DNA from 3 places in the Marinomonas sp. BSi20584 genome. Region 2 is predicted to be linked to each of the others. Evidence: predicted binding sites of a transcription regulator. Region 2 holds the regulator's gene; each other region holds the start of a gene.
The links. Region 2 encodes FliA, which starts transcription of late flagellar genes. Its sites were predicted from a motif close to CTAAAGTTNNNNNNNNNNCNGCCGATA; they were not measured.
Positions count from the first base shown of each region.

Region 1 (10,467 bases), on a different contig from region 2:
ATAAGTTAGCGCCACCAAATGTAGTTGTGTCTGCAATACGGTTAATTTCTTTGGATAATTGTGCCATCTCTTGTTGTAGAGCAACACGGTCTTTGTCTGAGTTTGAGCCGTTTGCAGCCTGGATAGACAAGGTACGCATACGTTGGAGCATGCTTGTCGTTTCATCCATAGCACCTTCGGCTGTTTGAGCTAAAGAAATACCATCATTTGCGTTTCGTACAGATTGGTTCAAACCATTAATCTGTGAAGTCAAACGATCTGATATTTGAAGACCCGCTGCATCATCTGCTGCACTATTAATACGAAGACCTGATGATAAACGCTGATAAGCAGTATCAAGATCTCGACTTGAACTAGTAAGCGATCGCTGAGCATTAAGCGAGGATACATTTGTATTTACATATAAAGCCATTTTATCTCTCCTAAAAACATTTTTTTAACGAGACAACCTTTTGATTTAATTAGTTATTTGGTTTTTGTCTCTTATTAAAGTTATCGACACCTTGGCGCTGATCTTTAATATTTTTTTATACTTTTTTTGAATTTCTTACATTTTCTTAACTCAAAAAAAGCGGTACCTACAGTTATCGAACTCAGAGTAAATAACTTTAAGAATAAAAGTGAAAAACACGAAAAAGACTTAAAAAAGACATAAAAAATACATAGACATCTAACGATCTACTTCCCAGTGAACGGTGAACGGTGAACGGTGAACGGTGAACGGTGAACGGTGAACGGTGAACGGTGAACGGTGAACGGTGAACGGTGAACGGTGAAATTATGAAATATGATTAATAAACTGCAAACCAAATACTTGAGGATCCACCTCTTTTTCTATTCTCACCTCCGTCCTTAAGTTAGCAGATTTATTTAACTCAATATCAGAAGCTTCAACAAACGCCTTATTTGTAGCACTATAAACCTGACGAATTAAAGAAGGCTGGAACGATTTATTCAATGTCAAAACGAACCCAATACGCCCGTTAGATAAAGACACACAAGAGCCAACAGGAATACTGCCAATGCTTTTTAAGAAGACCGCAAGCAGTTGTTTATCGAATGCTAGACCCGACTCTTTACGCATCTGCTGACATGCTTTAATTGGCCCTATAGAAGGTTTGTGAGGTTGTTCTGATGTCATGGCATCATAGGCATCAATGATCGCTGCTATTTTCCCATAGACTGAAATTTCTTGATCTTGTTTACCCGCAGGATAACCTGAGCCATCAATTTTTTCATGGTGATCAGACAGCATCTGATAAACCGCCTTAGGAACGCCGTCGCATTTTTGTAATATTTGCTCTCCGAACTGGATATGTTTACGAAATAAATCAAACTCGCTATCCGTCATTTTTGTGGTTTTTGTTACCATGGCTATCGGTAAACGAAAGCGCCCCAAATCAAACAACAATGCGCCAAGCGTAATCACCTCAACATAAGCACTCGATAATTTCATTGCTTTGGCAAAATGAATACCAAGTACAGCCATACCCATAGCATGCTGTTCTAAATAAATTGAAGCGTCTTTTATATGACGTATTGCCATTAGCGAAAAATTATTACGAGTGTGAGACTCAATAAGTCGACGACAAAACTTCATAAGCTCTAGTATTTCTAGCTGGTCACCACGCTTAAAGCGCTCCACCTGAGTAGACAGTAAAGAATACCCATCCTGAAATATTTTAAGCGCTGTGGCCGTTTCATCATCAAATGAAGTAGGAATGAATTTACTTTCTACTGGCGTTTTTCTAAGCACTGCAGACTTTAATGTTTGTTGCTCCACTTCCACAGCCGGATTTGAGCTATCAATCGCAGCCTCTTTATTTAAGTCACCACTTTTATCCATTCGAGCTTTGTAACTAAGGATATATTCTCTTGTCTGCTCGTTTAGTTCTTGTCTAAAGTAGCGAAAAAGGCTTTGACCTCTGCCATGCTTACTACGTAACTCTTTTGTGTTTAGATCAGGATTAAGCTTTTTAAGACTTCTGACAGAGCGACCGCTCGCAATAGACATGCACAAAATAAGAAACCGCTCCTGTGCATCATAAAGACGCTCGCGTCGGCTATTTAATAATTTACCATCAGAAAAATACGGATCATAAGGAAGGAATTCAGAATCTAATGTTGGACGCAATAAATCAAATGCTAGTTGGCGCATAGCGATACCAACAATTCGATCTTTTCTACCATGGAGTTTTATAAGGCTTTGAACACGCTTACTTCCAACAACCTTATCTTTAATTTCTAAGATATCAAGTATTTCATGTATGTCGAAATACCCAACATTGATATCAGCCCCAAAACAGGACTCCATTTTAAATACTGACATCTTTTACCTTACACCCTAGAGCTTACATTTTATTAAATAGAGAAAGATTACTCATACGAGTAAACACTTTTTGTGAAGCGCTGAGTGCAGATTCTTTCATAGATAATTCTGTCGCCGCGGCGGCAATATCTAACCCTCCAACACGATCTTGAGTAACGGCATTCGATAATTGATTTGCTGAACTAAAATTCTCTTTATCTCGAAGAATATTCAAACGAGACCCTACTGAGGATCGCCCTTCACTTACCATACGCTGAGCATTTTTAATACTGGTAGTAGCATCAGAGAAAGCAGCTTCTCGCTGTCCCTTTGTAGAATTATTATCACTTAGCACAGCAAGAGTATCATTAATTTCGTTTAATACATTATCACGCCTAGGTTTATCTAAAGAAATACCAGCCGTCGCTCCTGGCGCACCTCTCATAAGAAATGACATACCACTGAAAGTAATTGGCTTACCTGCTGTATACAATCCAGAAGATACCACCTCACCTAAATTATTAGTGATGCTATAGGTTCCTGGAGTACCATCAAAGGCTCGCTGTCTGTCTAAATCTTCTTTCGAGTCTGCCCCTAGATTCGCGCCAGCAACAACTGGCGGAGTATTTCCTGCCGGAACAATTGGTGTCGTGGTTATAGTAAATACATTCGAAAGAGGATTTTCAGGGTCATAGTTATCCTCCATAAATTTATCGAAATCTCCTTGATTCTCTACTTTAGCAGAAAACGATACATCCCCAGCTAATAATTGCGCAGAAAAAGTACGACTAGTCCAAATATCCTGAAAGAGTTTTTTCCCAGAATCAGTAACAGGTATTTTCATATTCTCGGATATTTGGGCATACTTTTGCCCTTCATTGCCGGCCCATTGATAACGACCTTGACCATCTAAAATAAATGGTGGTCCCTGCGTATCAGTCCCTGCAAAGATATAGTTCCCATCAGCACTTTTAGAATTCATTAACTCAGCCATTGATTCTGTAATCAAAGCAACCTCTTGAACAATTGCATCGATATCGGCTTGAGTATTCGCATCATTTTGCGCTTGGATAAGAAGAGAGTGAGCATCATCCATAGAATCATTCAAACTATCTAACGCTACTTCTTGATATTCAAGATGACTCGTAGCCATTTTAATAGATTCGTCAAAAATTTTTAGGCGATTATTATTACCTTCATACATCAATATTTGACTAGCGCCCACAGGGTTATCACTCGGTCTAACAATATCAGTTTGTGCCGAAATTTTTTCTTGAGCGCTAAGGATTTTTTCATTTGCTTGGCCAATCGCCCGGCTCGACTGACCATAAATTAAATTATTCGTCACTCGCATAAACTTACCTCATAATCCCTAGTAAAGTTTCAAACGTCGTACGAGCAGCTGTAACAACTTGCGCAGATGCGGAATAAGATTGTTGGTATTTCATAAGATTCACCGCCTCCTCATCAAGACTCACCGCCGACAACCTGTCGCGACGATTGACACTATCGTTCATAATCACTTCACTAGATTCTGCATGACCAGCCACTTCAGCTGTTTTTGCTCCAACATAGGAAATAAAACCCGCAAATGCTTTGACTAAACTCGCTTTTCCTTCCACTAACGACTGATTTTGTAAATCCACTAACGCCAATCCATTAAAATTATCAGATTGGCCAATTTCATCCGTACTGATAGAAAACTCATCGCCTGACTGTGGCTTAGATGATACAGACACATCAAACCCAGCATCTTTGGACAATCCAGCCTTTTCAAGTAAATCTGTATACTCAAAAACATTATCTACTGAGGCAATCTCCACCCCAGAAGCATCACGAACGACATATGAATTAGGTGATGTAAAATAAATTGAATGAGGAGCACTAGGATACAGAGAGCCATCAGATGCAAACGCAGAAGTCGCTGGTTTAGTATTTGTAACAGAAGATAAAGATATTCTGGCCTCGGATAAATTATCCGAACTCGTAGACACACCTACAGGCGCACTCAAGGCAATATTATCGCCACTTTTAATTTTCAAATTTAAGCCCGCTGCCGCCCCCGCTGAAGGGGCAAAGCTAAAGACATCATCGTGATCGATAATATTAAAATCTTTCACCCTAATATCTAAACCTAACTCTTCAATTTTATAATAGCCATTGCTATCTGGAGTCATATTAGAAGGGTCAAATATTGTCGACTTACCTACAGCATTACCGTTTAAGTCGTATTTTTTTATCGCAAATCGATTATCGTCTGTTCTGGTGAATTCATAAGTATCTGTAGTGATTTTGGAGGCTTCTCCTGCTGATACTCTAACGGAAAAATCAGATAATTTATGAGTATTATCAGCGCTAGAATAAACACTTATATCTTCCAACGAGAACAAGTCTTTACCAAAATCTCCGTTCGCATCAAGACCTTTACCATTCTGCATATTCATAGCATCCGATATAGCAATAGCATTCTGACCTAGAGTACGATCTGCATATTCACTAAACTCAGAGCGAAAATCCACTAAACCACCAACACTACCACCAAGACTATCGCTTTTTAAAGCGACATTGTAATCACCAAAACTTACGACCAAATCAATCTTTTTTGGGTTTAACTGATTAGGAACCACCTTTAATTCTGTTGGTGTTTGATCCATCACTAATGGTTGACCATTGGCTAGCTGAATCGTCATTAATCCATCGTCATTAAATTGCGCATTGATGTCCAAATACTTAGAAAGATCTTTCGCTAGCAGCTCCTGCTGGTCTCGTAACTCATTTGCAGGAGAAATTGACAACCCCTCTTCTCTGAGTATTTTGACGTTCAAATTAGAAATTCTAGTAGTGATAGAGTTAATGTCAGCTAAGGATGTTGTCAGTTGTTGATCAACCAGACTCTCTTGACCACTAACCATGTTAGAAAGTGCTTTATACTGTCCAACCAGGTTATTCAAACTAGAGTGTGCAAGCTGTCTTAACGATGATGAAGTAGGATCATTATTTGCAGCCTGCAACGCGCTAAAAGCTTTATCCAAATAACCAGAGAGAGAAATACTATCTTCAGCTAACAAGTTATCAGACATAGCCATCAAAGAATGGTAGGTATCATAATAGGAAAAGTCTGAAGTATCAGATCGTACCTGAGCGCTAACAAAATTATCAACAAGGCGCGAGGTATCACGAAGCACAACGCCACCAACAGGCGAACTAGCGGTATCGGTTCTTTGACGACTATAGCCCTCTGTATCCACATTGGCTGTATTTTGCCCAGTCGTATTAATACGGGCATTACTAGACAGTAGTCCAGACAAACCAATTGAATATAAATTTGAGCCCATAGCTCACACCCCTAGTACGTTTTTCAAAAATAACCTTGAGCTCTTCTTTAGCTCTATCGGCTATTAATGCAAGAACTTTACCAACGCTGAGAATTGAGTGGCTTTATTATTACAAACCTTGAAACCACTTACTTGAAAGGATATTGTCGATTTTTTCAGAGTACTTTGGATCCGTTGCGTAGCCGCCTTTTTGCAAAGAAGCGGCAAACATTGACGCATCATCCCCAGCCCGCAAGGCGTCTTTATACCGCTCACTAGAAGATAAAAAATTCGCATAATCATCAAAGCTTTGCGAAAAAGAATCATAAGCACGAAACGCTGCTTTTTCACGCTTGGCCACACCATCACGAAACTCTAAGGTATTTACAACAGCCCTATCGCCTTGCCAACGATTATCCGCTTTTATACCGAATAGATTAAAACTCGCTGCGCCGTCTTCTTTAGCAATCGGATATTTCCCCCACCCCGTCTCTAATGCTGCTTGAGCCAATATTGCTTTGGGATTTACACCAAGTTTCTCGGCGGCATGCTGAGCATGTGGCCATAGGTTTTCAACAAACTCATCAGGCGACCCGAACACCACAGAAAGTGCTGAGGGTGCAGAAGAAGACCCCGTAGAGGAAACATTTAGGGATTTTTGCTCCACCTCCTGCTGAACTGATTGTATAAATTCAGTAGAAGCGCGGTGGGCCAAAGCTTGAATTCGAACCAAGTCTTGTTTGGCGACCTGATTCAAAAAATCAGTATCTCCTCGCTCTTTCGCTTCAGGCGAACTACTCCGACCTTGCTGTTGAGTTTGATACTGACGAATCAGAGCCTCGGATAGTCCAATACCACCAGACTGAGCCATGCTCTGAGACATCTGTGAATCCATCATCTCTTGATATTGCTTGGTTTGAGCGCTGGAAAACAGGCCGCTACCAATCGCTTCATTCGTACTACGCATGTTTTTTAACAGCATATTAATAAAGATAGACTCAAACTGCTGAGCAACGTCTTTTAACGCAGCATCAGGATCTTTTTGCGCCTTGGTCTTTAAATCGGTTAGCGTAGAAAAATCAGCAAAAAAATCTTGCTTTGGCGGTACTGAGTTCATAACCAAGCCTATATCACCACTAAATCAGCGTTAATCGCACCGGCTTGCTTTAAGCCTTCCAAGATCGCCATAACATCACCTGGCGCAGCACCAACTTGATTGACTGCACGAACAATGTCGTTGAGCGAAGCGCCTGGATCAAACACAAACATATGACCGCTATTTGGCGCGATTTCAATGCCTTCTCGTGGCGACACGATAGTCTGTCCACCTGTAACCGTGCCATCTTTTCCAACAACCGGCGGCACTTCTTTGATAGTCACCGTCAAGCTTCCATGCGTAATCGCAGCTGGAGATACTTTAACGTGCTGACCAATTATAATGGTTCCAGTGCGAGAGTTAACCACGATGCGCGCACGCTCTTCAGCAACCTCAACATCTAGATTTTCAAGTATCGATAAATACGTAACACGCTGACTCGAATCTCTTGGTGCAGACACTCTAATCGATGTAGCGTCTAGTGTCGTCGCCACACCTGGTCCTAAAAGATTATTAATTTTATCAGTGACTTGTTTTGCTGTTGTAAAGTCTGGGCGATTAAGGTTAAACGTCAAGGTGTCACCCGTATTAAAACTACTGGGAACGATACGCTCTACACTTGCGCCATTGGGTATACGACCAACTGTAGGGACATTGCTTGTGGTTCGCGACCCATCAGCCCCATTGGCACCCAAACCACCAACAACTAAATTGCCTTGAGCAATCGCGTAAACCGCGCCATCAGCACCTTTTAATGTGGATAAAAGTAGCGTCCCACCACGTAACGCACTCGCGTTGCCAATAGATGAAACTGTCACATCAATTTTTTGACCTGGTTTAGAGAAAGCAGGCAAAGTAGCCGTTAAAGAGACCGCTGCAACATTTTTAGACGTAGCATTCACACCTTCTGGCAAGGTCACACCAAAACGAGACAGCATACTAGCAAAGCTCTGATTGGTAAAAGCTGTACTATCACCTGTTCCATTAAGACCAATCACCAAGCCATAACCAAACAATTGGTTTTCTCGGACGCCCTGAACACTAGCAATGTCCTTCAGACGCTCAGCCTGAACAGAAAAAGATAAAAAATATAAGACAATTAGCGCTATGTGCTTCATCACATCACCTATTGAAAGGAGCAAACCTCTCAGTTGTTAGATCATTAAATTAATAAGGCATATCACTAGAGTTAAGTAAACGACTCACCCAACCTTGCTCGCTTCCTGCGGCAACATCTCCGGTTCCAGAATACGTAATTCTCGCATCCGCAACACGTTCAGATTCTACTGTATTGTTTGGAGAGATATCTTGTTTACGCACCACCCCAGAGAAACGAATGTATTCGTCTCCTTGATTTAAACGTAGCCATTTCTCTCCACGCACTGCCAACAAGCCATTTGGATAGGCTCTATAGACAGTCACCGAAATCGTTCCACTTAAACTATTATTTTGATTCGCCGATGCATTTCCTGAAAAATCAGTTCCTTGCTGAGGGAGCGTTGTATCTACTTTTAACTCTTGACCTAATACTGTCGGATTTTCAATCGTTGCCGAAGAGGACTTAGAAACAGTTGCAGCATTAGCTTTCGTTGACGTCGTCGTTTCATTCAAATTAATGGTTAAGATGTCACCCACTTTACTGGCTTTCTGATCTCCGAAAAATACATCCCCCATACTGGTCTGGTAAATACCGCCAGTTGGTGCTTGCGAAGGATTCATACCATTCGGGTACACTGGCGCATAATAAGGATCATCCGACTGAATGGATTGACTAATACTAGGTCCATTTAATGGATCATTAGGATCTGGTACAAAACCTTTACGCGGAACATCTGATGAAGGCTCTGCTGGTGTTTCACTATTATCACCAGCAACTGCGTCAATAACCGCATCCGTTGCAGCCGCCGCAGCTCCAGCCGCTGCTGCATTGGCAACCGCTTGTTCGTTAACATCCCAAGAGAGACAACCAGACAAACAAGCACTTAACAAAACCAAGAACGCAAATTTAATCTTCATCATATTCCACACGTTACTATAACTGCTGTATTGCAAAGCTCATCATACCATCGGCAGATGCTATGACTTTTGAGTTCATTTCATAGGCCCGCTGCGTCGTGATCATATTGACAAGTTCTTCAATAGAATTGACGTTGGAGGCCTCAAGCATTCCCTGAGCTATAGTACCTAATGAGTCAGTTCCAGGTACACCAACTAATGGCGGACCACTAGCATTTGTCTCAGTAAAAATATTCTGCCCTGAAGCACTTAACCCAGTTGGGTTTATAAAACCAGCAATATTAAGAGCACCGACCTGCTGAGCATCAGCATCGCCATTTTTACGCACAGACACAACACCATCTTCTGCAATCATGATTTCAATCACATCAGGATCAATTTGAATCCCGGGTTCAACCACCAAGCCGCCCGATGTCGCAAGCTGTCCCTGACTATTTAATTGAAGACTACCATTACGTGTATAAGCAATGGTTCCATCTGGTTGTAACACTTGCAAGAAACCTTTCCCTTGAATAGCAATATCAAGCTGTCTATCCGTCATATTATAGTCGCCATTGGAGAAGTCTTTTTGCGTTGCTCCAACTTTTACACCAGTACCTAACTGCAAACCTGATGGCAATTCCGCGTTCTGAGCACTCAAACCACCCGGTGCACGTACGGTTTTGTACATCAGATCTTCAAATACAGCTCTATCTTTCTTAAATGCAGTTGTCGAAACGTTTGCCAAGTTGTTGGCTACTACGTTTAACTGCTTATCCATCGCACTCAAACCGGTTTTACTGACCCATAATGCTGAATTCATAAAAGCCTCTTATTTAATTCCGTTAAATTCTTTACGTTATTTGTTAAGCACTTGCAGATTGCTCTTAAGACGTACGCTGTAGTATACGAGCTGAAGAGTCTGCGTTATCTCGAATGGTATCCATCATCTTCACGTTCATTTCGAAGCGGCGCGCTAAGTTCATAATATGCGTCATCTCTTCTACCGCATTCACGTTACTACCTTCGATAAAACCACTGACCAATTGCACATTCGGATCAGGGTCTAACGCTTGACCATCACGTGAATGAATCAATCCGTCTTCTTCTTTGCGTAAATTTTGTTTATCAGGATTAACCAATTTAATCTGGTTTAGCACCGCAACTTCGTTATTTGCGCCACCTTGAGGAACAATAGAAATAGAACCATCAGCGGTAATGTTAATACTATCAGCAGGTGGCAAAAAAATAGGCCCACCTACACCAGCAACTGGCAAACCTCTTCCTGTTACTAATTGCCCTGCGGCATTAATTTGAAAATCACCAGCTCGAGTATAAGCCTCTTGCCCACTTTCATCATAAACAGCAATAAAACCATCTCCAGCAACGGCAACATCCAAATTGCGGCCTGTCTGTATCATATCGCCTTGCGTATAACGCGTTGCTGGGTTCTCCGTCATCGCATAGACACGACTAGGATGATAGTCACCATATACCTGCATAGAGCGAGCTTGCTCGAAATCTGAACGAAAGCCTGTTGTACTCACGTTCGCCAAATTGTTAGCGTGTATTGTTTGAGCATTCATGGTTTGTACGCCACCACTCATTGCCAAATATAAGGCCTTATCCACTACAATTCTCCCAGAAGAATTTATATAACTAAGATAACTACTATCAAAAAACGTACCAACTTATAAAAGTAATAAAAAATCCAAAAAAAAGGCCGAAACAGCAAGGCTGATTCGGCCACAAAT
Region 1 is NZ_KZ454898.1:43,421-53,887, reverse strand. It holds gene TY87_RS20800 (flagellin N-terminal helical domain-containing protein) at 1-412, opposite strand, end outside; gene TY87_RS20795 (HD-GYP domain-containing protein) at 779-2,329, opposite strand; gene flgL (flagellar hook-associated protein FlgL) at 2,352-3,662, opposite strand; gene flgK (flagellar hook-associated protein FlgK) at 3,667-5,643, opposite strand; gene flgJ (flagellar assembly peptidoglycan hydrolase FlgJ) at 5,753-6,739, opposite strand; gene TY87_RS20775 (flagellar basal body P-ring protein FlgI) at 6,748-7,836, opposite strand; gene TY87_RS20770 (flagellar basal body L-ring protein FlgH) at 7,886-8,737, opposite strand; gene flgG (flagellar basal-body rod protein FlgG) at 8,751-9,536, opposite strand; gene flgF (flagellar basal-body rod protein FlgF) at 9,601-10,344, opposite strand.
Region 1: the regulator FliA is predicted to act here: its motif matches at 5,698-5,724, upstream of flgK (flagellar hook-associated protein FlgK).

Region 2 (10,467 bases):
TCACTATTTTGTTTCAGTTGTTTTCACTGGCTGGACAGTTGGCGGCAATGAAGGCTGGCTTGGGTTTTGCTATGTCTAATGATCCTGCTAATGGTATTTCGGTTGCGACGCTTGGTCAGTATTATTTATCGATGGTGGCGTTGGCCTTCCTTGGGACGAATGGCCATTTGGTTATGATAGAGTATTTGGCTGAAAGTTTTAATTATTGGCCTATTGGCAGTGGTTTTGACAGTCAGCGTTATTGGCAGCTAGTGTTGCTGGGTGGGTGGATGTTTGAAAAAGCATTACTCATCGTGTTGCCTTTAGCTGTTGCTGTATTAGTAATTAACTTGTCTTTTGGTGTGGTTGCTAAGGCATCGCCACAATTGAACGTTTTTGCGTTGGGTTTTCCAATCATAATGCTATTTTCTTTGTTCTTTTTCTGGATTATGTTGGATGATTTCTTAAACATCTATTTGTTGTTTTTCGCAGAAATGATTGATTGGATGAAGGATACGTGGGGGATTCGTTTAAATGGCTGAGAATGAAGACGGTAGCGAAAAGACGGAGAGTGCCAGTAGTAAGAAGCTTCAGGATGCTCGAAATAAAGGTAATCTCCCTCGTTCTAAAGATTTAAGTTCTGCCCTTTTGCTAATAGTGGCTGCGGCAACTATTTACGGAACGGGGACTCTACTAGTTCGTGATCTCGCTGTGTTATTTGATTTTAATTTTTTGGTCGAGCGGGCGGATGTTTTTGATTTAAGTCGTATGGTTTTTCATCTATACGAGTCTGTTGTGGCTATGATGGACTCTATGGTTCTGCTGATGGCTGTTTTAGCTGTTGCTGGTATTGTTGGCAGTATTGCTTTGGGAGGGTTGAATTTTTCTTGGGAGCCTTTGACTCCAAAGCTTAGTAAAATGAGCCCAATAGCAGGTTTGAAGCGAATGTTTTCGGTGCAATCTTTGGTGGAGCTTTTTAAGTCTATTGCCAAAGTGACGTTGGTCGGTTTTGTTGCCGTGGTAGTATTAAATTACTTTTTACCAGAAATGCTCGGGTTAACCTTTCAATCGATGCAGCTGGCTATTACTCATGGTATTGATATCGTTATTTGGTCTTTTGTTTTTGTTACGCTTGCTTTAGCGCTGATCGCTGCGATTGATGTGCCTTTTCAAGTTTGGTCACATAAAGAAAAACTAAAAATGACCAAGCAGGAAGTAAAAGATGAATACAAGCAGCAAGAGGGTGATCCTTTGGTGCGAGGTCGAATTCGTCAGATGCAGCGTCAAGCGGCAATGAATCGAATGATGTCTGATGTCCCAAGTGCCGATGTTATTATTACTAACCCCACGCATTTCTCTGTGGCCCTGAAGTATGATCAAACGGGTGGTGCTGCTCCAGTGCTGCTCGCAAAAGGTGGCGATTTTATTGCATTGAAAATTCGTGAAGTCGGCAATCACTATGATATCCCTGTGATACAATCGCCCGCATTAGCAAGGGCGATATATCATCACACTAAGATTGGTGATGAGATACCTCAAGGTTTATTTAAAGTGGTTGCTCAGTTATTGGCTTATGTATATCAGCTGCGTAACGCTCGTATGGGAGCGCCGCGCCCAGAAACGATGCCAAACTTAGATGTGCCTGATGAATTTCAGTGGGACGGTAGTTAATCATGTTTTGTAGTAATTCTTCCAATAAGGATGTCGTGTGAATTTTGACCGCGGTCGGCTTACTGGGCAGGTTCAGAGTATTTTTAGTGGGAATTTAGGTATTCCTATCTTGTTGTTGTCGCTTTTAGCGATGATGATCTTACCCATCCCCGCTTTTTTATTAGACGTTCTTTTTACCTTTAATATTGCTTTGGCCATTGTTGTTTTACTGGTTGCTATTTATTCAATGCGGCCTTTAGATTTTGCTGTGTTCCCCACTGTTTTGTTGGTGTCTACGTTAATGAGGTTGGCTCTTAACGTGGCGTCTACTCGTGTGGTTTTGTTGAATGGTCATGAAGGTGGTGATGCTGCTGGTAAGGTGATTCAGGCTTTCGGCGAAGTGGTTATCGGTGGTAACTACGTTGTTGGTTTTGTTGTGTTTGCTATTTTGATGATCATAAACTTTGCCGTAGTGACAAAGGGTGCTGGTCGTATCTCGGAAGTAAGTGCGCGTTTTACCTTGGATGCGATGCCGGGTAAGCAGATGGCTATTGATGCTGATTTAAATGCGGGCATGATCGATGCTGATCAGGCTAAGCAGCGTCGTACAGAAATTGCATCCGAAGCTGAGTTCTATGGTTCTATGGATGGTGCCTCAAAATTCGTAAAAGGGGATGCTGTCGCTGGTTTGCTTATTCTCGGTATCAATATAATTGGAGGTTTATCCATTGGTATGGCGCAGCATGATCTTTCGTTCTCGGAAGCCATTGAGCGTTATTCGTTATTGACTATTGGTGACGGTTTGGTTGCTCAGCTTCCATCTTTAATGCTGTCGACTGCTGCAGCAATTATGGTGACCCGTGTTAATGAAACGGGCGATATGGGTTCCCAGATTGTTCGTCAGATGTTTGGGTCATCAAAGGCTTTATATGTTGCTGCTGGTGTGATGACTATTATGGGAATAGTCCCAGGTATGCCGCATTTTTCTTTCTTATCGTTGGCGGCTTGTTTGGGTGGTCTTGCTTATTTTCTTGAGTACAGAAAGAAACAGAAGCCTAAACCAGGTCCAAAAAGTACCGGTAAGACTTCCTCTGATAATCCTGCGCCAGCAGAAGTGAAAGATCTTAGTTGGGATGATGTTGCGCCGGTTGATATGCTTGGTTTAGAGGTGGGTTATCGTTTGATACCTTTGGTGGATAAGACCCAGGGTGGTGAGTTGTTAGCTAGAATCAAAGGTGTGCGTCGAAAGCTATCGCAGGATTTGGGTTTTTTAGTACCAAGTGTACATATTCGAGATAACTTAGACTTGATGCCGAATGCCTATCGGGTAACTCTTATGGGAGTGAGTTTGGCTGAAGCGGAAGTTCATCCAGATAAAGATTTGGCAATCGATCCTGGGCAGGTATTTGGCTCGATTGATGGTATCGCGGGTAAAGATCCATCGTTTGGTTTGGATGCGGTCTGGATTGATCCTAAGAAAAGGGATCAGGCGCAAACTTATGGCTATACTGTTGTCGATGTAAGTACTGTGGTTGCGACTCATATTAACCAGATTATGCATAAGCATGCCTATGAATTGATTGGTCATGATGAGGTTCAACAGTTGCTGAGTTTGTTGAAGCAATATAATCCTAAATTGGCTGAAGAATTGGTGCCAAATACTATACCGTTGAGTGTTCTTCTGAAGGTGTTGCAGAACTTATTGATAGAAGGTGTTCCTTTAAGAGATATGCGAACTATTGCGGAGTCGATTATGGGAGTGCAGCCGAAAACTCAAGATCCAATGATATTGACTGCGGCGGTGCGGACGTCATTATCTCGCTTGATTATTCAGACATTGGCGGATGGCGTTGAAGAGATTCCTGTGTTAACGCTAGAACCTAAATTGGAAAAAATGCTTATGCAGACTGTTCAGCAAAGTCAGCAGTCTGGTATTAAAAATGAAGAAGCACTGATTTTAGAGCCGCAAATGGCCGAACAGTTGCAGGCTTCGTTGCGGCAGTCGGCAGAGCAGCAAGAAGCAATGGGAAATACTCCTATCTTAATTGTGTCAGCGCCTATACGTCCTATGTTGGCGCGTTTTATGCGTTATGGTATGGTGAATATGTCAGTGCTTTCATATCAAGAAGTGCCAGATCATAAACGCATTACTGTGGTGGGTGTTATAGGTCAATAAGATCTACCTATTAACGTGATGGATTGTATCTATATTTATTGTAATCTTTCGGGTAAGCTATGGATTTGTAAGAAAAATAAACTGGAAGGATTAAGTTATTCATGCAAATTAGGCGGTTTAGAGCACCTGACATGCGGCAAGCGATACGGAAGGTTCGTGATGCTGTAGGCCCTGATGCGGTCATTTTGTCAAATCAACGTCTGCCTACCGGTGAGATAGAAATAGTTGCTGCTCTAGATTATGATGGATCCTTGCCTTCTAGTATGACTTCTAAACGGTCATCTGCGCCTCGTTCTGAACAATATGTTGACCCAAGTGCTGACTATTTAGAGCGCATAGAAAGAGCGAAGCAGCAGACGCCGCCTCAGGTTTCCTCACCTTCATATTCTGAAAAACGTCCTACAGCACAGTTTGAAATGCCACCCTTGTCAAGTGACAGAGAAGATCCTGCAGTTGAGGAAGCTTTGTCTATTCGCAATAGTGATAGTGCTAAGCAATTACGAGACATGGAACTTGAGTTGAAAAATGTTCGAGCTATGCTCGAGCAGCGTCAGCAAAATGAAAGCCGATCCGAAGCAAAAGAAAATGCAGTTGAGCTACGTGCCCGCGAAAAATTAAAAGGTTTAGGCTTATCAGATTTTGTTGTTTCTAGGTTGATTGACGATATTGATTTAAAAGGCCGTGAAGATGACTGGAACCGGTTGTTGGCTCATTTGGCAGATTATATTCCTATTCGCTCTAGCTCTTCAGAACTTAGAGGCTGCATAGCATTCATGGGGCCTACCGGAGTAGGGAAGACAACAACGATTGGTAAGATTGCTGCTCAGCATGTTTTAAAACATGGTTCTGAGGGTGTTGTTTTAATTACTACTGATACCTATCGTATTGCAGCGCATGAGCAATTACGAACTTTTGGCCGTATTCTAAATGTGCCAGTTGAAGTGGTTAATGAATATTCAGATCTAAATGAAGTATTAGCAAAATACGCTAATTATTCTTTAGTGCTTGTTGATACTGCAGGCATGAACCCAAGAGATTCAAATCTTGAGCGACAGCTTTTAATGATGAAGCGTGCGCGAGCAAGTCTTAAAAAATTACTAGTATTACCATGTACAAGCCAAAGACAAGTATTAAAAACAGTTGTAGATGTTTATTCTCAAGTTCAATTAGATGGCTGTGTTTTAAGTAAACTTGATGAATCTGCTTCACTTGGTGAGGCTATTAGTGTAGTTATTGAGGAAGGTCTTCCTGTTGTATATATAGCAGATGGACAAAGAATTCCTGATGATATCGAGCCAGCTAGGGCGCATAACTTGATTAGTAGGGCTGTATATACTGCAGAACATTACAGTCAGCTTTATGGGTCACTAAAGTATGGTAGTTAGTAAAATTTTGTTATTACTGAAAGCGTTGCGCCAAACTATGTAGTACAGTTAGTTAGCGCAACTAACTTAAATGGTAAAGGTTGCTTAGACTATTTTATGCAGACCAAAAATGGATATAACACTTACTCTAAAAAAGCGACGCTTTCGATTGATGCGATTGTTGAGCAGTATGGGTATTTGGTAAAGAAAATTGCTTATCATCTATTAGCGCGTTTGCCTGATAGCGTGGATGTCGATGATTTAATTCAAGCTGGCATGATGGGGTTGATTGAGGCGTATAAACGGTTTGAGTCGACTAAAGGTGCTAGCTTTGAAACTTACGCAGGTATTCGAATTCGCGGCTCCATCATGGATGAAGTGCGAAAAACTGATTGGGCACCTCGTTCTGTTCGACGTAATGGAAGAGCTGTTGCTAATGCGATTAAAGAATTAGAGGCCAAGTTAGGTCGAGAGGTGTCTGATATGGAAGTGGCATCTCATATGAATATAAGTATGGATGAATATCATGAAATGATTCATTCATCCATGTCGACCCAGTTGTTTAGCTATGAAGAAATGCTAGACTCTGATACAAATAATTTAGACAGTATTGAATCTGAGGTAGAAAATGCACCTTATTCGCTAGTAGAGGAGGGTGGTTTTCAAAATCAATTAGCAAAAGAAATTGATGATTTACCTGAAAGAGAAAAGTTGGTTTTGTCTCTTTATTATAATGAAGAACTCAACTTGAAAGAAATTGGTGCTGTATTAGGCGTCAGTGAATCAAGAGTCAGTCAAATTCATAGTCAAGCGGCTATGCGATTACGAGCTCGATTAAGCGATTGGCGAGATTAATTATGAGTTGTGGAATATTACCTTTGGGGTGTGGAGGTTGCATTGGATAAAAACATGAAGATCCTGATTGTTGATGATTTCTCGACAATGAGACGAATCATTAAAAACTTATTACGGGATTTAGGGTTTACCAATACAGTTGAAGCTGATGATGGAACAACTGCGTTGCCTATACTTCAAGCTGGAACAATTGATTTTCTTGTTACTGATTGGAATATGCCTGGCATGACTGGTATTGAGCTGCTTCGTGCAGTTCGTGCTGATGAAAAGTTGAAAAGCATTCCAGTTCTTATGGTAACGGCAGAAGCAAAGCGTGACCAAATTATTGCTGCAGCTCAGGCTGGAGTGAACGGTTACGTAGTTAAGCCTTTTACTGCGGTGGCTCTCAAAGAAAAAATTGAGAAAATATTCGAACGAATAGACGCTGCCAAATAGGGAAATTAGATGTCAAATGTATTGGGATCTGGACTAGTGGAATTTGAAAACCTAGTAAAAGATGGTGCTGTAGAGCTTTTAAATCACATTGAAGTCGGTGATTTCAGTGGTGCTATTAAAATCATCCAAGAGTTAAGTGAAGCTCGTCATAAAAGTTTTTATAACGAAGTGGGGTTTTTAACTCGAAGTCTGCATGATGCTATTCGTGATTTTCAGATTGACTCAATTGACTTAGTTGTCGGCGAAGGCGGAAAAGATTCTGCTACTAAAATAACTGATGCTTCTGATCGACTGAACTATGTTATTGAAACGACTAGTGCGGCTGCCAATAAAACGATGGACATGGTGGACAGTAGTGTTCCTGTGGCTAGTGAACTACAGAGTCAGGCAAGGGAACTGCGAAAAGACTGGAGTCGCTTAATTCAGCGAGACTTAACACCTCAAGAATTTAGAGACTTGTATAAGCGTATTGATGTCTTTTTGTCTTATGCTGATGACAGTGCCACTACCTTGCATTCAAACCTCAACACAATTCTTCTAGAGCAAGGTTATCAAGACCTAACGGGTCAAGTAATCGCTAGAGTGAATGATTTAATTCGAGATGTAGAAGAAAAACTTGTGCATCTCGTTGCTGTTGCTGGACGCGTTGATAGTATCTCGGGGATTGAACACCAAGAGAAAGAGTCTGAACACGATGACACTCGTGGACATGGCCCAGCTATTAATAAACAAAACAACCCTGAAGTACTGAATAGTCAAGACGAAGTAGACGACTTGCTATCAAGTCTTGGTTTCTAGAAGGAGCTGAGGATGAGTTTCGAGGTCGATGAAGAGATTCTACAAGATTTTTTGGTAGAAGCTGGTGAAATTCTAGAACAGCTTTCCGAACAACTGGTAGATTTAGAGCAAAATCCAGACGATAAGCAGCTGCTTAACGCGATTTTTCGTGGTTTCCACACTGTAAAAGGTGGTGCTGGATTTTTACAATTAACTGCTTTGGTTGATTGTTGCCATTATGCTGAAAACGTTTTTGATATTTTAAGAAACGGTCAGCGTAAAATAGATTCTGATTTGATGGATATTGTTTTACAGGCTCTTGATGCTGTAAATGAAATGTTCGATGCAGTACGTGCTGGCGGTGAGCCTGAACGTGCTTCACCAGAGTTAATTGCAGCACTTAGTGTGTATGCGAAGCCTCCAACTGCAGAAGAACTTGCAGGTGCTGCTGATGAAGAGTTAGATGAAGTTGAAGATGTTGCCGAAGAGCAAGATGATACTGATGTTGAAGAAACTGAAGACGTAGTTTCTGTAGCAGATGAATCTGTCGATATTTCTGACGATGAATTTGAATCTTTACTAGATGCCTTGGGTGATACTTCATCTGACGATAGTACTGAAAAAAGTGGCGTATCAACTGCTCCAAGAACGGACGACGAAATTACAGAAGATGAATTTGATGCATTGCTGAATCAACTTCATGGTAGTGGGGCGCCTGGAATTAATGATGGTCCAGAAGATAGTACTAATTCAAGCGCTATTTCTTCTGACGAAATTACTGAAGACGAGTTTGAAGAGCTACTTGATAAGCTTCATGGCGAAACTCCAGCTTCTGGTAAAAAAGAAGACAAATCTAAAGCTGATACTAATGCTGCGGCATCTAGTGCAGGTGCAGAATCTGATTTAATTACTGAAGATGAATTTGAGTCTCTTTTAGATAGCTTACAAAGTAAAGGTGGAGCAGAAAAAGCAGAGGCTCCTACTGCAAAGCCTGAGCCTAAAGCAGCATCTGCTAAGCCAAAACCAGCACCTAAACCTGTTCCGAAGCCTGCTCCTAAGGCTCCAGAGCCTGAAGCTGATAGCGTTAAAGAGAAAACGGCTAACGCACCTGTTACCCAAGAGGCAACGGTTCGCGTAGATACTAAACGTCTAGATGACATAATGAACATGGTGGGTGAGCTAGTATTAGTTCGAAACCGCCTTGTTCGATTGGGGCTTCAAAGTGAAGACGAGTCGATGGGGAAAGCAGTTGCTAACTTAGATGTTGTGACTGGTGATCTGCAAAACGCGGTAATGAAAACGCGTATGCAGCCTATCAAAAAAGTATTTGGACGTTTTCCACGAGTTGTTCGAGATCTTGCTCGTAATATGAAGAAAGAGGTTAACCTTGTTCTTCGTGGTGAAGAGACCGATCTAGATAAGAACTTAGTTGAGGCATTGGCTGATCCTTTAGTTCACTTGGTGCGTAATTCTGTAGATCATGGTGTAGAAGCGCCCGATGTTCGCGAAGCGAGCGGCAAGCCTCGAATGGGGACGGTAATTCTGTCTGCTGAACAGGAAGGTGATCATATCTTGCTATCCATCGAAGATGATGGTGCTGGTATGGATCCTAATCTGCTTAGAAGAAAAGCTGTTGAAAAAGGGGTAATGGATGCAGATGCAGCGGATAGATTGTCTGATGAAGAAGCGTTTAACTTAATCTTTGCTCCAGGCTTTTCTACTAAAGTAGAAATTACTGATGTATCTGGTCGTGGTGTAGGGATGGACGTTGTTAAGACGAAAATCTCGCAACTAAATGGCACATTGCAGATTAAGTCAGTTCTTGGGCAGGGGTCTCGCTTTATCATAAAAGTGCCATTAACGCTGGCAATTATGCCAACTCTAATGGTGACTTTATCTGATCAGGCATTTGCTTTTCCTTTAGTAAGTGTTAACGAGATTTTTCATCTCAACTTGAAGAAAACTAACGTGGTTGATGGCCAGCAAGTTGTTGTTATTCGAGGTAAAACCTTACCAATATTTCATCTGAAAAATTGGTTAATTAAGGGGAATAGCCGAGACAATTTACCTACTGAAGCTCATGTTGTTGTTGTTCAAGTGGGCATGAGTGAAGTCGGTTTTGTTGTTGATCAATTGGTTGGTCAAGAAGAAGTGGTTATAAAACCATTAGGTAAAATGTTGCAAGGTACCGCTGGTATGGCAGGTGCAACAATTACAGGTGATGGTCGTATTGCATTGATTCTGGATGTTCCTAGTATGCTTAAGTGTTACGCATCTAGGTAATAAGTTTTTCATTTAGGGGATGTGATATGCCTGTTAAGGTGCTGGTTGTTGATGATTCAGGTTTCTTTAGACGCCGTCTTGTCGAAATATTTGAAGCCGATCCTAGACTAACCGTTGTTGGTACTGCAAATAATGGAAGGGAGGCGATAGATAAGGTTCAATCCTTATCGCCTGATGTTGTTACTATGGATTATGAGATGCCTGTGTTAGATGGTATCGCTGCTGTAGTCAATATTATGAAGCTTAAGCCAACGCCTGTGCTTATGTTTTCCTCATTAACTCATGAGGGAGCAAAGGTTACTCTAGATGCTCTAGAGGCCGGTGCAGTTGATTTTATGCCGAAGAACTTTGAGGATATCTCTCGTGATTCGGCTGTAGTTAAGCGTGCATTGGTTGATCGGGTACTGGCTGTTGCTAGAACTCGATTTGCAGGTGATAGAAGACCTGTTGCTGCGCTTGCTCCACGTGAGGCTCCCAAGCCTATCGTAACTGACCGTGGTGTTATTATTCCGCGTGTGAGAAAGCGAGTGAGCCTTGTTGCCATAGGCACATCTACTGGTGGTCCTATGGCTTTGCAAGCGGTATTAAGCAAATTGCCTAAAGACTTTGCGGCGCCTCTCGTGTTGGTTCAGCATATGCCAGCTGCATTTACTGGAGCTTTTGCTGAGCGGTTAAACAATATCTGCCAGATTACAGTAAAAGAAGCGCAAGACGGTGATCGTTTGCAAGCTGGTGTTGCTTTATTAGCTCCGGGTGGAAAGCAAATGATGATTGACCCTCGAAATGGCGGCTGTGTCCGTATTCTTGATGGGGATGAGCGTCTAAACTACAAACCTTCTGTAGATGTTACTTTTGGTTCGGCGTCAAAATGTTATCCGGGAAAAGTACTGTCTGTTGTCATGACTGGTATGGGTGTTGATGGTCGCGAAGGTGCTCGTATGCTAAAGA
Region 2 is NZ_KZ454878.1:27,154-37,620, forward strand. It holds gene fliR (flagellar biosynthetic protein FliR) at 1-521, shown strand, start outside; gene flhB (flagellar biosynthesis protein FlhB) at 514-1,650, shown strand; gene flhA (flagellar biosynthesis protein FlhA) at 1,688-3,805, shown strand; gene flhF (flagellar biosynthesis GTPase FlhF) at 3,907-5,190, shown strand; gene TY87_RS10770 (RNA polymerase sigma factor FliA) at 5,287-6,024, shown strand; gene TY87_RS10775 (chemotaxis response regulator CheY) at 6,079-6,459, shown strand; gene TY87_RS10780 (protein phosphatase CheZ) at 6,469-7,257, shown strand; gene TY87_RS10785 (chemotaxis protein CheA) at 7,270-9,519, shown strand; gene TY87_RS10790 (protein-glutamate methylesterase/protein-glutamine glutaminase) at 9,546-10,467, shown strand, end outside.

Region 3 (10,467 bases), on a different contig from region 2:
CTGCATGAATTAAGACATTGTCCCAAGGTGTTTTGGTTTTTTCGAGTTGTTTGTCTATACGCATTAAAATGCGGGTGGCAATAAAATTAACAATTAGTGTACCAAGTACAACTAAAAATACTCGGACAACCCAGTGCATTTTAGTGTCGCCCAAGCCTAAATATACTTGCATTGTTTCCCAGTTCATTATGCTTCTCTATACCTTTGTCTTGTTCGTGAATGGCTCTGATTAGAGGTTATGCTAGTTGTGTTACTTAAATAAGTAATAAAGTGCCCAATCCCAAGAAGGCAACAAAACCAGCTATATCTGTCACAGTGGTTAAAATGACTGATCCAGAGAGCGCTGGATCAATACGTAATTTATCTAGTAATACTGGTATTAGAACGCCAGACAGGGCAGCCATTATAATGTTGACGATAATAGCTAAGCCGATCACCATGCCAAGCATTGGGCTTTCGAACCACCATAAAGTCACTACACCAATTACAATGGCCCATAATATGCCGTTTAATCCGCCTACTTTTAATTCTTTTGATAATAAAGATTTTAAGTTGCTGCGAGTTATTTGTCCCAGGGCTAAGCCTCGGACAATTAACGTCAATGTTTGACTGCCTGCGATACCACCCATGGAGGCAACAACTGGCATTAATACTGCTAATGCAACGACCTGTTGAAGTGTGGCTTCAAATAGCCCGATAAACGCTGAGGCTAAAAATGCCGTCAGTAAATTTATGCCAAGCCAAATACCACGAGTTGCTGCACTGCGTTTTACTGGTGCAAATAAATCAGATTCTTCATTTAGGCCTGCTGTCGACATTTGCTGAGCTTCGTGCTCTAAGCGCCATGTTTCCATGGCAAGTCCTGCGTGGAAACGACCTAATAGAATTTGATTGTCATCCACCACAGGTAGTGCTGATAGCGACGATCGTTCGAGTTGCTCTGCAGCTTTTGTTAGTTCTGTATCGGCGTGGATAAAGGAGCAACCCTCATCTATCAAACTTGAAATTGGTTCGTGGCCTTGAGCCTTGAATAGACGGTCAAACTTCACGCAACCAACCCAACGGCCAGTTCTGTTCACCAAATACACCATATCTGTGTAATCTGGCGTGTTCTTTTTTAGCAGTCTAAGAGCTTCAGAGGCGCGGATGGATTGAGAGGCGATTAATAATTCGTGGTCAATCCAACGGCCAACAACATCATCGTTGTAAACAATACCTTGCTGGTAATATTCGCGTTGTTTGTTGTCCATCTGCTTTAAGGCGATGTCTACAAGGCGGTCTGGTAGCGAGTCCGTTATTTCGAGTAGGTCTTCGGCATCGACATCAGTGAATAAAGCTTCTATTTCTGAGTCATCTAGCTCTCTTAATAGTAGCTGTCGAGACTCTCCACGCATTTCAACCAAAATATCAAGTCGGTTGGCCTGTTTGATATTTGCCCATGCTTGCCGGCGTTGGGTAAGCGGAATGGATTCAAGCGCTAATGCCACATCGTCCGGTGTTAACTCTGAAATGGCCTTGTTAATGGACTCTGGAGAGTGCTCGTCATGTATGAGGGTTTCGATGAGGGCGGCGACTTGGCTATGCACAGGGCATCCTTAAAACACTGAATAATGACGGTAAAGATAACATGCTTTCTAGTGTGCGGTATAACCTCTTGTATATCAAACAAGGCTTTGTTTTTACACGGTATTATTTAAAACCTTCCAAAATGCTGAAATAAAAATAGTAAATTATGGTGTCATTTGATGGGGAGATTAGTGATTAGTGTATGCTCTTTGAACGGTTAGGATCTTATGAAGTGTAAGGTCTGGCGAGACAGAGTGTTCCTGACAGTGTAGAATTTAGCGCACTTTAAAATGCATGTTTTTATTATTCGTCAATGCATTTCGTTTTTTGTGTCAGTTTCTGCGGATTCTAACATTAGTAGATCAATATTGTTTTATAGGCGCGCCCCTTCTTTATGTTATTGATGATTGATAACTACGACTCTTTTACTTACAACCTTGTGCAATATTTTCGTGAGTTAGGGATGGATGTACAGGTTTATCGTAACGATGAGATTAGCATTAAAGATATTGAGCGCCTTGCTCCATCGCATTTAGTGATTTCACCGGGGCCTTGCACACCTAACGAAGCGGGGATTTCTCTGGCTGCAATCACGACATTTGCAGGGAAAATTCCAATATTGGGTATTTGCTTAGGCCATCAAAGTATTGGTCAGGTCTTTGGTGGAGAGGTAATTCGTGCTAAAAATGTCATGCATGGTAAAACCTCGTTAATTTATCACCAAAATACCTCTGTGTTTTCTGGCTTGCCAAACCCGCAGACTGCAACACGCTACCATTCCTTGGTCGTTTCAGCAGACTCATTGCCTGATTGCCTAGAAGTAACCGCTTGGAGTCAAAATGCAGAGGGTGATAGAGAGGAAATTATGGGAATTCGACATAAAACACTTGCCGTTGAAGGGGTGCAATTTCATCCTGAGTCGATTCTGACTGAAGCAGGTCATGCTTTATTGGCCAATTTCTTAACACGATAGTTTTAATACGATAGGAGAGGCTGGTGGATATTCAAAAGGCGATTGCTGCTGTTGTTGAACGCCAAGATTTGAGCGGCGACGAGATGCAAATAGTGATGCATGACATCATGACGGGAAAAGCCACGCCAGCACAGATAGGCGGATTTTTAATTGGCCTAAGAATGAAAGGTGAGACGGTCGAAGAAATTACCGCTGCGGCGCAGGTGATGCGAGAGTTATCGAGCAAGGTACATTTGGATCTTGAACATGTGGTTGATACATGCGGCACTGGCGGTGATGGTGGCAACTTGTTTAACGTATCTACAGCGTCTGCGTTTGTTGTTGCTTCAGCGGGGGGGAAGGTTGCTAAACACGGCGGGCGTTCCGTGTCTTCGAAATCCGGTAGTGCAGATGTGCTGGAGCAAGCGGGTATTTACCTTGGTCTTGATGCTGTGCAGGTTTGCCGATGTGTTGAAGAGATAGGTTTAGGTTTTATGTTTGCGCCTAATCATCATTCAGCTATGAAATATGCAGTTGGTCCTCGTAAGGAAATGGCTACTCGAACCATTTTTAATTTGCTTGGTCCATTGACTAACCCTGCTAATGCAAAATGTCAGGTCATGGGGGTTTTTCATCAGAAGTGGGTTCGTCCTATTGCTGAAGTATTGAAAGCTCTGGGTAGTGAGCATGTTATGGTTGTTCACTCTGAAGATGGCTTAGATGAGATTAGTATCGCTGCACCAACTTATGTGGCGGAGTTAAAAAATGGTGAAATTTTAGAGTATAAAATTTCACCAGAAGATTTTGGCATTCCATTGCAATCTATTGATACGATTCAAGCTGCTGATGCATCTGAAAGCCTTGCTTTAGTAAAAATGGCACTGGATGGTAAGGGGAAAATAAACCCTGCCAGGGATATTGTTGCTTTAAATGCTGGCGCGGCGATTTATGTTTCAGGTATTGCTGATACTTTAGCAGAAGGTGTGAATATTGCGGAAGATGTGATTGGCGGTGGTACAGCCAAAGTCAAGATGTCTGAATTAGCTAGTTTCACGCGTTGTTTTATGAGTCCTGACTCACTGTAATTATAGGAGCAGTAACCTAATGCAAATAGAAACACCGACAATTTTAAAGAAGATTGTAGCGCGAAAGTATGAAGAAATTACCGAACGTAAATCTCATACACCGTATGGAAATTTAGAGGTTGCAGCGTCTGTAGCTAATGTTCATAACGCCCCTCGTGGTTTTGCTCATGCATTAAGACATCAAATAGCTATCGGTAAATCTGGTGTTATTGCTGAAATTAAGCAAGCTTCCCCTAGTAAAGGTGTATTGCGCGAGCCTTTTATCCCAACTGACATTGCTAGATCCTACGAAAGATCAGGTGCGGCTTGTTTGTCTGTTCTAACAGACAGTGATTTCTTTAAAGGTCATGAAGATTATCTAGTTGAGGCTCGTGCAGCATGTAAGTTACCTGTTATTCGCAAGGATTTCATTGTCGATGAGTATCAGGTGCTAGAAGCTAGGGCGATTGGTGCAGACTGTATTTTATTGATTGCTGCGTGCCTAAGTGGTGATAAATTGCGAGAGCTAGATCAAATTGCTCGTGATCTTGGTATGGATGTTTTGGTAGAGGTACATAATCGTCCAGAGTTGGATTTGGCTTTGGAATATACTCAGACTGAATTGCTTGGTATCAATAACCGAAATCTTCATACCTTTGAGCTTAGTTTAGATCATACGTTTGAATTGATGGACAGTGTGCCTTCCGACCGCTTGATTGTTACAGAAAGCGGGATTCATACTCGTGATGATGTGGCCTTGATGAGGCAAAAAGGTATTCATGCGTTTTTGGTTGGCGAGGCTTTTATGCGCGCCGATGACCCAGGTGAAAAATTGGCTGAGTTGTTCCAGTCGTAATTATGATAGTTTCAGTCATGACAGAATCAAGTAAGGTTGAATGATGAAGACAAATGTTAGTTGGCAAGAAGATGTGCATTTTACCGCTGAAACCGGTTCTGGTTTTAAAGTGGAAATCGATGGAAATCAAGTGGCCGGCCCAAGACCTATGGAGCTTTTGCTTGCAGGCTTGGGTGGTTGTACTTCTTATGATGTGGTTGGGATTTTAAAGAAATCTCGTCAAGATGTGGTTTCTTGTGTTGCTCAAATTGATGCTGATCGAGCTGATAGTGTCCCTGCGGTGTTTACTGAAATTCGAGTGCACTTTGTCGTTACTGGTCGTAACTTGAAGGAAAGTGTTGTTGCTCGAGCAGTTAAATTGTCTGCAGAAGAGTATTGCTCTGCTTCTCTAATGTTAGAGAGAGGTGGTGTGAAAATTGTTCATAGCTTTGAGGTGATTGAGGCGGAATAAGGTATTGCTTTATAAAAGTATTTAAAAAAAGAGCTAAGAGGCTCTTTTTTAGTTTTTTGCAGTGCTTAATGTGTTGGTGTCCCCACCAGGACTCGAACCTGGAATAGCTGCTTAGGAGGCGGCCGGTATATCCTGTTTACCTATGAGGACGTGCTGCAAGTTGAGATTTATACATTAATTACGACTGAAATACAAATGACAACTAAGTATGATGTTGATTCTTATGGTTTTTTAAGCTCGGCCTAATGTATGTTTGCTGCTTATTGGGCGTGTAGAGCCTCTGGCTGTATAGACTTTGTTTTTGCTGCTATGGCCTTGGAGTAATTCGAAAAGATGCTTGTTACGCTTTTGTAAGGTGTTAAGGATTCGAGCGTTAGTGTTGTTTTGTGTTTTACATTTTTTGAGTAATGTTTCGCACTCTTGCATTAATAGGCGAACGTTGTCCATTGAGCTGTCTTGTAGGCTTAACCAGTTTTTGAATTCTGTTTCAGTAGGTTTTTTTCGGTCGACAATATCAAATTTAATGAGAATGTTGACTCTTTTCTCATTAAGCTGATTCATTTCATCAAGAAGGGTTTGTTTTTGCTCGGATAGGCTGATGATTACTTCGCTGTTCAGTTCCCCATAAGCTAAACGCTCTTCATCAAGAAGCGAAGAGAGTTTTTCTAATATCTCTTTGCTTCTGATAAATATAGGTGCGATAGGAATCATAAGACAAACCGTTTACAAACTGTATAGGAGTTACAGTCTAGAATAGCGAATCCATAGAAGCCATATTATTTGCTAGCTTCTGGGTATCTATTTTGTACTCGCCTGCTGCAATAGCGTTTTTAATTTGTTCCACTTTATCCATATCAACATCAGGTAAGCTGCTAATTTTAGACTGCTGACTTTGAAGAGTTTGTGCAGTGCCGCTTAATTTCACGGTGTCTTCTGCCAATGTGCCACCGCTTTGAACTGAGCTTTGTTTGTCCGTTGCGCTATTTGTCGCATCATCTTTTTGCGATCGTTCACTTTTGTTGATCGTGCTCTGGTTTGATAGACCTGTAAAATGTATTGCCATTGGGTTTTCCGCCCTTTAATGATTTGCCTGTCTATGTTGTCGGCTGGGTCTATAAGAACTTTAATAAAAAGCCCCAGAAAAGAGTATTTATTCATTGCCGATCAGTCTGTACTCAATAGTTTACAAGAACCTCACTGTCAGTTACAACTTTGGCGTATATAATTCGTTCAGAACTTGTGTTTTTGACTCGAATTTGTTGGCCTTTGACACCATTTTCTAAAGCAACACCGTTCATTCGGACTATAATGGTACCACTGCTTGCTGTTATTAGTACTGAGTCGCCTTTTTTAACTAAGGTTGGCTGATTGGTTAGATCGTCAGTGATGACTGTGTTTATGCGCAAGTTGCGTGAAGCAATTAGGCCGTAAGGTGGGTTTTTTTTAGTGTAAACATGTCCTCTTAGGCTGGAAATGTCCACTTCTCCCACATCGGTGTTTGATTTGCTGATGGCTTGGCCTCGGTTGATTGGGGTGATGGTTTTTATTGCTGGAATCATTATGGACTGAGTTACTGGTACGTAGGACTTCCAAGTTGGTGAGTCACAGCTGACTTCATAGTTTGTGCGTTTGGTAGCGTCTGGTCTTTGATTGTTGATCTGAATTGATTCGTTTTCACAATCAGGCAAGTAGTTGAGTGCGGCAAGATTGTTTAATGTGATGCTTATGGCTGCATCAGGGTATATTTCTGATAACCGAGGAATCTCTACTTGATTTATGTAGTGGTTAATTTGTTCTTCAGTCGTTATGGCAAATGTAAAACCAGTTTGGAAACAAATGAACGCTATGCTTAGCCTTATGATTCGCATGATTTGTTCTCTTTGTTTATTATTACGTTATAAATAAGATAGTTAGTAAATTATTTGAATTCACTTTATCATTGGATGATACATTTTAACAATTTTGAGGTGATACCTCAGTATAATGTTTACACATTTTGGAGGCGTTTATGGCTGGAGTTCTGGATACTGTTAACCAACGTACACAGCTCGTAGGGGAAAATCGACTTGAATTGCTGTTGTTTCGCTTAAATGGTAAGCAAATTTATGGCATCAACGTTTTTAAAGTGAAAGAAGTGCTGCAGTGTCCTAAATTAACCACTATGCCTCATAGTTCTCCTGTGGTTAGAGGTGTTGCTCATATTCGTGGCGGTACTATTCCTATTTTAGATTTAGGACTGGCTACAGGTGCGAGCCCAATCGAAAATATTAGTCAATGTTTTGTGATTATTACTGAATATAATCGTCGAATTCAGGGTTTTTTAGTGCGTGGTGTAGAGCGCATTGTAAACATGAATTGGAGTGATATTCAGCCACCACCAAAAGGATTGTCGAATGATAATTACCTGACAGCCGTTTGTCAGGTTGACAAAGAAATGGTGGAGATTATTGATGTTGAGCAGATTCTTTCTGAAGTTGCTCCTACTCGTCAGGATATCTCAGAAGGTATTGTGAATGCTGGTGTGACAGAGAATGCACAAAAGCATCATATTCTTATCGTGGATGATTCTTCTGTTGCTCGTAAGCAGATTAAACGTTGTATGGAACAGGTTGGTTTTGCTACGACAGTTTTATGTGATGGTCGTGAAGCGCTTACTTATCTTCAAAATATGGTTGCAGAAGGTAAGGATGTAACTAAGGAGTTTTCTATGGTTATATCTGACATAGAGATGCCTGAGATGGATGGTTATACGTTAACAACTGCGATTCGTAATGATAGTCGGTTGCAAGATCTATTTATTCTTCTTCATACCTCTTTGAGTGGTGTGTTTAATGAAGCAATGGTTAAAAAAGTAGGAGCTGATGGCTTTTTGGCGAAGTTCCAACCAGATGAATTGGCTCGATTGGCTATAGAGACAGTGCAGGTGCAATCAGAGTAATGTTTAGGCCCTTTATGTGGGGCTTTATTTATTGAACCTGTCACTTATGGAGTTTTAATGCTCAGTAGTACAAATGCAATTACACCTAATGGTTATATCAGGTTTAGAGATTACTTGCAGAAAGTATGTGGGATCTCGCTGAGTGATAATAAGCAATATTTGGTCGCCAGTCGCTTGGGAAAAATTTTAGAGAGAGAAGGTTTTTCTAAAATTGAGCAGTTAGTAGATGCTTTGGAGAGGTTGGGGGGATCTAAGCTAAAAGAAGAAGTCATTAATGCAATGACGACAAATGAAACTCTTTGGTTTAGGGATACGCACCCGTTTACGATTTTAAAAGACAAAGTGCTGCCTGAAATGACAGTGGCACCTCTAAGAATCTGGTCTGCTGCATCTTCTACCGGTCAAGAACCTTACTCTATAAGTATGGTTATAGAGGAGTTTAAAGCGTCTCGACCTGGCGTTTTGAAAGCGGGTGAAAAAATAGTAGCGACAGATATTTGTACTAATATTTTGCAGCATGCTAAGCAGGGTGAATATGACAGCTTGGCTATTGCTCGTGGACTTGGTGCGGATTTACAGCGTCGGTACTTTGATAAAGTGAATGATTTGACTTGGAAAATTAAGCCGCACTTGAGTGCGCGTGTTGAATTTAAGTACTTGAATCTTATTGAATCATTTTCGATGCTAGGTAAATTTGATGTGATCTTCTGTCGTAATGTGCTGATTTATTTTACCGTTGATCTTAAATTGGATATTTTGAAAAGAATGCATGCCTCTTTAAAGCCTGGAGGTTATTTATTTCTTGGTGGATCTGAAGCACTGAGTGGTCTATCTGATTATTTTGAGATTGTTCAGTGTCACCCAGGTATTGTATATAAAGCTAAGGCTTTATAGTGTAGGTGTCGCTTAGTTAAAGTTAATCGTAGTAGAAGGGCCTGTCTAGTGTTTGTAGATGGGCTTTTTTGTGGGTGCTTACTTTGTCTTATAATCGGTGATAAGTAAGGTGTCTTCTTCTGCTGTAGAGTGGGGGAGGTGGCAATTCGAGGCTGGTTTCGTGTGTGGGATAAATGTAGTAGGTTAAGTAGCCAGTGTGTAAGTCACGCTGGCTCTATGTGAAATTATAAAGTGGTGGTGTTATTCTTTTAAAGAGGCGAGTTTTTGCGCAAACGATGGTGAATGTGAATTCGATAATGTAGCGACTACCTGCTTTGCATAAGGTAGATAGTTTTTCAAATCGTTTTTAGGCATTGGATCGTCATTTGGTAATTTAACAGTTACTGGGTTTTTATGGGTTCCGTTTATTCTGAACTCATAGTGAAGGTGTGGGCCTGTCGCCCAGCCTGTTTGTCCTACGTAGGCAATTATATTGCCCTGCTGAACTCTGGCGCCACGTTTTGTCCCCTTTGAAAAGCCTTTCAAATGAGCGTAAAGGGTTTGGTAACCTTTACCGTGATCGATAATCACAACATTGCCATAACCGTTTTGTTTTCCCGCAAAGGATATTTTGCCATCTCCAGCCGCTTTTACTGGAGTTCCGCTTGCGGCTGCATAATCAACACCTCTGTGCGGACGACTGGTTTTGAAAATAGGGTGTAATCTGTTTGGATTGAATTTTGATGAAATCCTTGTGAAATCAACAGGTGTTCGTATAAAGGCTTTGCGCATTGCCAATCCATCAGGGGTATAATAATTTGCTCCTTTTTCTGTTTGGTAGCGAATTGCCTGATAGGTTCGGCCATTGTTGATAAACTGAGCAGCTATGATGTTTCCATGTCCGATTTTTTCACCATCAAGATACTTTTCTTCATATAACATGCTTAAACTGTCACCTTTTCGAATGTCCAAGGCAAAGTCTATATCCCAGCCAAAAATATTTGCTAACTCAATTAATAAGGGTTGATCGATTCCTGATCTTAGTCCGTCAACAAATAATGAGTTATTGATTTCTGCCTCTTTGTAGGCTTGGACAATTTCTGGTGTTCTGGAGGATTCTGTTCTATTGAATTTATCATCATTTCGCTCAAAGGTTACGCTATCTAAGCGGTTAAGGATAAGTGTTAACTGAGTGAGTTCTCCAGATGTTTCATTAGTCGTGAAGTTGATTGTTTGTCCTGGCCTCATTTGCAGCAAGGTTTTTTGTTTTTTGTCAGCCAGAGATACTTTGTAAATGTCTTGTGCTGATATACCTTCGTTAGCTAATAGTTTTGATAGGGAGTCGCCAGATTTTACTTCAACAGATTGTTCTTTAAATGTTGCTGGGCTGCTCTTTTTTACCAAGGTGTCAGGTGCAGGAATATCGTAGGTAGAGTTTGTATTGTTGGGCGAAAAGGTTGTTAAAGGGATTGTGCTACTTTTGGGCGTGAGTTTTTGCAAGTCCTGCAGCATTAGCTGAGACTGGTCTATCACCTCAAAGTTTGCTTCGAGGGAAATTAGATTGTTATCGATGGTTTCCTCGTCAGGGAGTGCTATAAGTACTATGGCGAGGAGTGCGCTTATCCCTGAAATTAGGAGTAAATGCTTTGTTGGTAATAGCTTGATCAAAATGCGTACCTAAAAATCTTTAATAAAAGCCTTATAATCCTACCAACATTACTTTTATAATTGAATGCTTAAGTACGATAAACTAACTAGGATATGGAT
Region 3 is NZ_KZ454876.1:178,528-188,994, forward strand. It holds gene TY87_RS09675 (mechanosensitive ion channel family protein) at 1-187, opposite strand, end outside; gene TY87_RS09680 (magnesium transporter) at 255-1,586, opposite strand; gene TY87_RS09685 (anthranilate synthase component II) at 1,961-2,539, shown strand; gene trpD (anthranilate phosphoribosyltransferase) at 2,563-3,603, shown strand; gene trpC (indole-3-glycerol phosphate synthase TrpC) at 3,623-4,438, shown strand; gene TY87_RS09700 (OsmC family protein) at 4,482-4,889, shown strand; tRNA gene TY87_RS09705 (tRNA-Arg) at 4,964-5,039, opposite strand; gene TY87_RS09710 (flagella synthesis protein FlgN) at 5,121-5,600, opposite strand; gene flgM (flagellar biosynthesis anti-sigma factor FlgM) at 5,638-5,952, opposite strand; gene flgA (flagellar basal body P-ring formation chaperone FlgA) at 6,065-6,757, opposite strand; gene TY87_RS09725 (chemotaxis protein CheV) at 6,898-7,827, shown strand; gene TY87_RS09730 (CheR family methyltransferase) at 7,885-8,721, shown strand; gene TY87_RS09735 (peptidoglycan DD-metalloendopeptidase family protein) at 8,962-10,368, opposite strand.
Region 3: the regulator FliA is predicted to act here: its motif matches at 5,990-6,016, upstream of flgM (flagellar biosynthesis anti-sigma factor FlgM).